DNA from 3 places in the Lichenibacterium dinghuense genome. Region 1 is predicted to be linked to each of the others. Evidence: riboswitches for the same ligand, from Rfam matches in the RefSeq annotation. Region 1 holds a riboswitch; each other region holds the start of a gene.
What was found. A riboswitch is a leader RNA that binds a small molecule or an ion and turns the genes downstream of it on or off. The one in region 1 is predicted to bind fluoride.
Positions count from the first base shown of each region.

Region 2: linked by a shared signal. The riboswitch ahead of L7N97_RS21190 (MutS-related protein) and the one ahead of L7N97_RS12600 (DUF190 domain-containing protein) in region 1 are both predicted to bind fluoride.
Region 3: linked by a shared signal. The riboswitch ahead of L7N97_RS21145 (universal stress protein) and the one ahead of L7N97_RS12600 (DUF190 domain-containing protein) in region 1 are both predicted to bind fluoride.

Region 1 covers NZ_JAJLMN010000001.1:2,599,705-2,601,960, forward strand. The annotation lists gene L7N97_RS12595 (fused DSP-PTPase phosphatase/NAD kinase-like protein) at 1-553, shown strand, start outside; fluoride riboswitch at 950-1,030, shown strand; gene L7N97_RS12600 (DUF190 domain-containing protein) at 1,063-2,256, shown strand, end outside.
Region 2 covers NZ_JAJLMN010000001.1:4,441,233-4,443,488, forward strand. The annotation lists gene L7N97_RS21190 (MutS-related protein) at 1-1,106, opposite strand, end outside; fluoride riboswitch at 1,126-1,185, opposite strand; gene L7N97_RS21195 (hypothetical protein) at 1,451-1,759, opposite strand; gene L7N97_RS21200 (tyrosine-protein phosphatase) at 1,907-2,256, opposite strand, start outside.
Region 3 covers NZ_JAJLMN010000001.1:4,432,398-4,434,653, forward strand. The annotation lists gene L7N97_RS21140 (universal stress protein) at 1-552, opposite strand, end outside; gene L7N97_RS21145 (universal stress protein) at 584-1,366, opposite strand; fluoride riboswitch at 1,419-1,480, opposite strand; gene L7N97_RS21150 (YoaK family protein) at 1,511-2,256, opposite strand, start outside; gene L7N97_RS21155 (hypothetical protein) at 2,233-2,256, opposite strand, start outside.

The DNA of each region.
Region 1 (2,256 bases):
GGGCCTGGCCGGTGCGATGGCCGTCGTGCTCTCGGTCGGCCTCGCGGCCGGGGGATGGGCCGGTTGGCTAAGGCTCTCGGGGAACATCCACGAATTCGACGGTGGGATGTACCGATCCGGCCAGTTAGGCCCGGAGCGGCTGTCGAGCTTCGTGCGCGAGCACGGCATCAGGACCGTGTTGAACCTCCGCGGCGAAAACCCAGGCAAGGGATGGTACGACGCCGAGATCGGGGCGGTCTCGGAAGCGGGGGCGACCCTCGTGTCGATCCAGCTCTCGGCGGCCCACGAGCCGGACGCGGTCACCATGGCGCGCCTGATCGAGGTCCTGCGGACGTCGCCCAGACCTCTGCTCCTCCATTGCGACGCCGGCGCCGACCGCTCGGGATTGGCGTCGGCCCTCTACGAACTCGCCGTCATGCACAGGGCGCCGGCCACAGCGGATCGACAGCTGTCGTTCCGCTACGGGCACTTCCCATGGCTGACCAGCAAGTCGGGCGCGATGGATCGCGCGTTCGCCGCCTATTCGGCGGCGTTCGAAGCGGCCGGAGGGTGACGTGGTCCGGCGACGTGCGCCCGAACCTCGTCGGAACGCCCCGGACCGTGGCTCCGGGAGACCTCGGATCGATCGGGACCTGACGCCGGCAGGGTTCGTCGCCGAGAGGGGATCGCGACGGCTCCGAGGCCGACCACCAAGTGGACGGGCACGCATCGAGGGCCCCGAAAGAGACGCCGCGACCTCACCGGGCTCGACGTGCGTGGGACCGGCGTCCGCGAGACCATCGCGGCGAGATCCGCGGTCAACTCCGGCGACGACGATCTCCGGCGGGGTGCGCTTCGGATCCACTCCACCTTCATCCTCGAGACGGAGCGACCGGGGAACGGACGTCGGGGCCGGCGCTCGGGCATATGGGACCGAGGGGGCTTTACGAATCGGCCCTTCCTCGTTAGACACCCTCGCGGCAATGGATTTCTGCCGGACCCTTCCCGGGGTCGAACCGCTCCCCGACGAGCTGATGATTCCTACCTTGCACGCCGTGAGGGGGAATCCGTTTGACGAATGCCTTGTCGCGCCGGACGGCCACGTCCGTCGTCCATGCGTGGAGTGCCTCCCTCTCCCTTCTCCTCGCGCGCGTCGCCCACGTCGTCGTCGCGGTCAAGTGGATCGGCCTCACCGTCCCGATGGCCGCCACCGTCGGGAGCTTCTGTGCGGCGTTCCTCTGGCTACTCGACCTCGCGACGGAGACCCGCTTCGAGCACCCGGCGTTGCTCTACGGCCTGCCGCTCGCGGGGGCGGCGATCGGCGCCACCTACGCTTGGGTCGGTCGGCCCGCGGAGGGCGGCAACAACCTGATCCTCGACCGCATCCATGAGCCCGGCGGCGGCGTCCCCCTACGGATGGCGCCCCTCATCGTCGCCGCGACCCTGATCACGCACCTGTTCGGCGGGTCGGCGGGTCGCGAGGGGACCGCCGTGCAGTTGGGCGGCACCATCGCGAGCGGTTTCGGCCAGCGTCTCGGATTGACCCCGGCGGACTTCAGGATCCTCCTGACGACCGGCATCGCCGCCGGGTTCGGGGCGGTTTTCGGGACCCCCGTCGCCGGCGCCGTGTTCGCCCTCGAAGTCCTCGCCGTAGGCCGGGTCGAGTACGAGGCCCTCGTGCCGTGCGTCCTCGCCGCGTTGATCGGGGACTGGACCTGCCAGAGTTGGGGCATCACCCACGTCGCCTACCACATCGCCTTCTCGGAGGTCGCCGGCCCGCATGGCGGGAGCGTCGCGTCGCACGTCGCGCTCCTGGTCAAGGTCGCGTTGGCGGGCGTCGCGTTCGGCCTCGCCGGCCTCGCGTTCTCCGAGGCGTCGCACTCCTTCGGCTCGACCTTCAAGAGGCTGTGCCCCGTCGCATGGTTGCGGCCGGTCATCGGCGGCCTGCTGGTGATCGGGCTCACCCACGCGATCGGCACGCGCGAGTACCTCGGCCTCGGGGTGACGTCGCCGAACCCCGGCGACGCCTCGATCGTGGCGTTCTTCGGCGGCCGCGTGTTCCCCTGGGCCTGGGCCTGGAAGATCCTGTTCACGGTCGTCACCCTGGGCAGCGGCTTCAAGGGAGGCGAGGTGACCCCCTTGTTCTTCATCGGGGCCGCGCTCGGCAACGCCCTCTCGGCCCTCCTCGACGCCCCGGTCGACCTCTTCGCGGGCCTCGGCTTCGTGGCGATCTTCGCGGGGGCGTCCAACACGCCCATCGCCTGCACGATCATGGGC
Region 2 (2,256 bases), 1.8 Mb from region 1:
GCGAGGTGATGCATCTGGCCGAAGGCGCGGGCGAAGGTGGTCTTGCCCCCCTGGTTCGGGCCCGACACGAGAAGGATGCGCTCGCCGGCCGCGAGGTCGAAGCCGTTGGTGACGACCGGCGCCCCTTCCCGGACGAGCCGCGTCGCCAGCACGACGTCGAAGCCGTCCCGGCTCGACACGGCTTTCTCGCACGTCACCGTAGGCAGGCAGAAGCGCAGGCCGGCGCGCCGCAGGGGCGCGATGGCGTCGCGGTAGGCGAGGAAGAACTGGAGTTCGCGGTCGACACGGCACAGCGTCGCACCGATCGCGCCCCGGGCGCCCTTCGCCAGCGCGGCCAGACGGGCGAAGAGTTCGGGCTGGAGGCGTGCCACGAACTCCAGGATCACGTCCTCGACGGAGTTGAGGTCGGGAGCGTCGCGCGGCTCGGGCGACCGTTCGGCTGGCGTGTCCTGGCGGAACTTGGCGAAAAGCGCCTCGACCTCGGCGCCCTGATCGTGGCCGCCCCCGTGCCGCTCGACCCGCAGGCCGCCGCCGTAGACCTTTACGTCGTAGCGCACAGCGGCGAGGCCGGCCGCGACTGCCTCCGTCTCGCGACGGAGCGCGCCAAAGGCCTCACTTCCGACGAGAGCGGACAGGAATTCGCCGAGGCTGCGGAGGCCAGACGACGAGCGGGAGCACCGGCCGAGCGCATGGGCGAAGGTCGCGAGGCCCTCGCAATAGCGTTCGAGCCCGGCGAGCAGGAGACGACGCTTCCGCAGCTCGTGGCGACGCCGGTCGGCCTGCGCAAAGCTATCGCGGACGCTTTGCATGGCGTCGGAGAACGCCTCGCAGACCCGGGCCGTCGCCTCGTCGTACAGGTCCCGGACGACTGCCTGCCGATGACGGACGGCTTCGATCTCGACGAGCGGCGCCCCGTACAGCGGCGCCAGCGCGTGCTGCTCGCGCCCCGCGATCAGCCCGGCCACGAAGCCATCGAGGGCGAGGTCGTGAAAACAGTCGGGCGGACGAGCGGCCTCTTGCGCCTCTGCTTCGGTTCGCCAGAGCAGGCTCACGAAGACCGGGAAGGAGGCCTCACAGCTTGGAGTTGTTGCGGTCGAATCGTCCACGGCGAATGCTCCCGGTCCCAGTCCGGCAGGAGTCATCAGCCACGCGGCGTTTACGGGGAACCCCATCCCCTCCGGTCGAAGACCAGTACCTTTCAAACTCCACGACGCCGTCGAAGGTTCCCCGCCGGGCCAGCTCCGAAAGACACCTTTCCCGTCCGTGCATGGAAGCGGACCACGATCCTCGCGGCATCACGCCAGCCGTCAAAATGCTGACGCATTCTGACGGGTTACGTCGCACAAGCGGCGGCGTGCACTCGCACTGGCCAGCGGTTGGGAGTTTCGACCGCTGGTATCAATGCGTCGGACGTCACAGGCATGCCGGATTTGGCCACGATGCCTGAAGATCATACGAGAGGGCGAGACGCCTGCGCCCGCGGCTGCTCGGTCTGGACGGCCCAACTCTCCCTGAGCAGATTGGCGTCGAACGCGTCGATGACCTTCGCGACGTACCACCCCCGATGCAAGGAGTTGGGGCTGGCCGGTCCGTCGGCCACGGTCGTGACCCGGACGAAGCGGCCGCTCGGCGCCTTCAGGACGACGTCGATGATCCCCGCGGCGTCGTTCGCGACCTGCGCGAAGGGCACACAGGTTTCCGCCCTCAGTTCCTCTCCGTCGACCTCGAAGACGGCGAGGTGGCTGTCGTCGGCGCTCACGGCGCGTCTCTGAAGCATAGCGATCCTCATCTGTTGGCCTCGACGTCGCGGAGCCAGCCTTCGCATCAGCCCCTAACCCAGTCGGTTCGACGACGGTTCGGCGCGAGGCCGCCGCGCCGCGCCCTGGCCGGGCCTGTCCCGCGCCGCTCAATCGGGTATGCCCTTGCCGACGACCTTCGCGAAGGTGCGGTCCATCGCGCCGGACCGGCTGATCAGCCAGGGGAAATGGCCGTAGCGGAAGGAGAGCTGCCCGGCGGCTACCTCGGGGGAGCGATGGAGCACCAGGCGCTCGTAGAGCGCGGCCGCGAGGCCGGAGCGATCCGCCCCCGCCTCGCAGTGGATCAGCAGCGGCGCCTTCGCGCCCTCGAGATCACGCACCAGGGCTGCCAGCGTCGCTGCATCCGGCTCGTGATTGGCCGACAGCGGCACGCTCACATAGGCGGCCCCGGCGCGGCGCACGGCTTCCGCTTCGGCGTCGTACCAGGGCCGGCCCGGGT
Region 3 (2,256 bases), 1.8 Mb from region 1:
GACGCCGCGACCGGCGAGACGGCGCATCACGGTCGCCGGCGACCCGTCGTCGAGCGGGACGAGCACGACCTCGTCCGCGGTCTTCAGCAGCGGCATCGCGTCGTGGATCGCACGCGTGCTGGCGCGGTCCGCCCGCCAAGGGAGGAGGATGCGCCGCCCCGCTGGCCCCGCGCTCCCGTCGGCCTCGATCAGCACGGGAGGGCCGAGGGCGCCGAGCGCGGGTGCAGAGACGCCGGAACGATGAGGCGAAGTCGCGGCACCCCGTCCGGCGATCACGAGATCGGCCGACAGCGTGCGTTCGAGCAGCCCGGCCGGATCGGTCGGGGCCATCTCGTGGTGCCCATCGACCCTGCCGAGCCGGAACGCGGCCCGCATGTCCTCGACGAATTCGAGGGAGGTCGGAGACGTCGCCATGCCGAGCGCATCGGGCGCACACAGGTCGAGCACGCGGAGGCGCGCCCGGCAGGCGGCCGCGCGCGAGACGGCCTTGGCCAGCAGCGCCGGAGCGCCCGGCGTCGTCGAGTCGAGGCAGACGATCAGATCCACGACCATGCCGCTTCCTCCCCGTCCTATGGTGTTCCGCTCAATGAGACAGCAGCACGGGCAGGAGGTCTTGGCCGAGCAGGTCCTGCGTCGCGCCGCCGAACAGGCGCTCGGCGATACGCGGATGGCCGTAGGCGCCCGCGACGATGAGGTCCGAGCGCTCGCGGTCGAGGCTGGCGAAGAGGGCCGACAGCCAGTCGCCGCGGCCGTCGTCGCGCCAGCCGTCGACGACCACCTCCGCGCCGTGTCGATGCAGGTGGGCGGCGAACCCTTCCACCGCCGCGTCGCCCAGTCCGTAGCGGGCGTCGAAGGTGAACAGGGCCGTGCGTACGGCATCGCGCAGGAAGGGCAGCGCGTCGTGCGCCGCGCGGGTCGCCTCGCCGGTGCCGTTCCAGGCGACGGTCGGACGTCGGCCGATCGCGCGGGCGGCGTCCCAGCCGACGGGGAGCAACAGGAGCGGCACGCCCGCGGCGAGCAGAAGGCGGCCGGGGAAGTCGACCGGCACCGCTCCGGCGTTTCGCCGATCCGGCTGGGTCACGACGAGCAGGTCCGCGTCATGAGCGAAGAAATCGCGCGCGGCACTCGCGTCGGGCGGAACGTCGCGGTGGCCGTGGGCGACGCCCGCCCGCGAAGCGGCCTCCTCAAAGGAGGACTGCAGACTGTCCCGGCAGAGCTGCCAATCTCCGTCGAACGACACCGCGGGAACGAGGTTCACGGCGGTGAGGCGGGCTTCGAACCTGCGCGCCAGCTCGACGGCGGCATCGACCCGCGCCGACGTCGCCGATCCAGTGTCCAAGTAGACGACGATGTCACGATAAGTCATTTCACCCTCCGTCGGTCGATTGCGGAAGGCGTAGCTCCGCATCTACCAGCAATGTCGTGCAGAAGTGATCAGCCCTGGAGGCGGTCGAAGGCGGACTCCATCGCCCGATGTCTCGACCCGGGAAATGTAGTCTGACTCTGACCATCACGGCGGGCTCCACTCTGTGGTCTCGCTCGCGTCGGCCCTCACGAGGAGGGCGGCCGCGACCGGCGCCGCCGCCACGACGAAGAACCCCGCCTCGCCCCACCACAGCAGGACGCTGGCCCCGGCCAGCGCGCCGAGGATGAAGCCGGCGAAGAGAGAGCCCGACTTGGCGAGCCGCACCTCGTCGGTCCGCCGGGGGCCGTCGCGGCGCGTCCCGCCCGCGACGTCGAAGACGAGGTGGCCGATCTCCCGGCCGAGGTCGGTCACCATGCCGGTGACGTGGGTGGTGCGGACCTGGTCGCCGAGCAGCGCGCTGCTGGTCGCGTTTTGCTGGCCCATGGCGAAGGCGAGCAGCAGCACGGCCGCGAACTCGGCACCCCCGCCCCGGCCGCAAGCCGCCAGGGCCAGGCCGGCCGACGCCACCAGGATGCCCTCGACGATCAGCAGGGACCGCAGCGTGCCCGTTTCCGGTCGCCCCTCTCGGATCGCGATGAACAGCCCGCAACCGACCGCGCCGGAGAGGAAGCTCGCGACCAGCGCGATGCCGAGCATCGCGGCATTGCCCCGCCCGTGCATGAGGTGACCCATCACGGAGGTGGTGACGCCCGAAACGTGGGACGTGTCCCGCCCCGTCGCGGCGACGCCGATGCCGTTGACGGCACCGGCCACGAGGGCCAACCATGCCGCCACGACGGGCTGCGCCGCGACGGGGCGGGACACCATCAGCGCGGGGCCGCGAGGCTGTG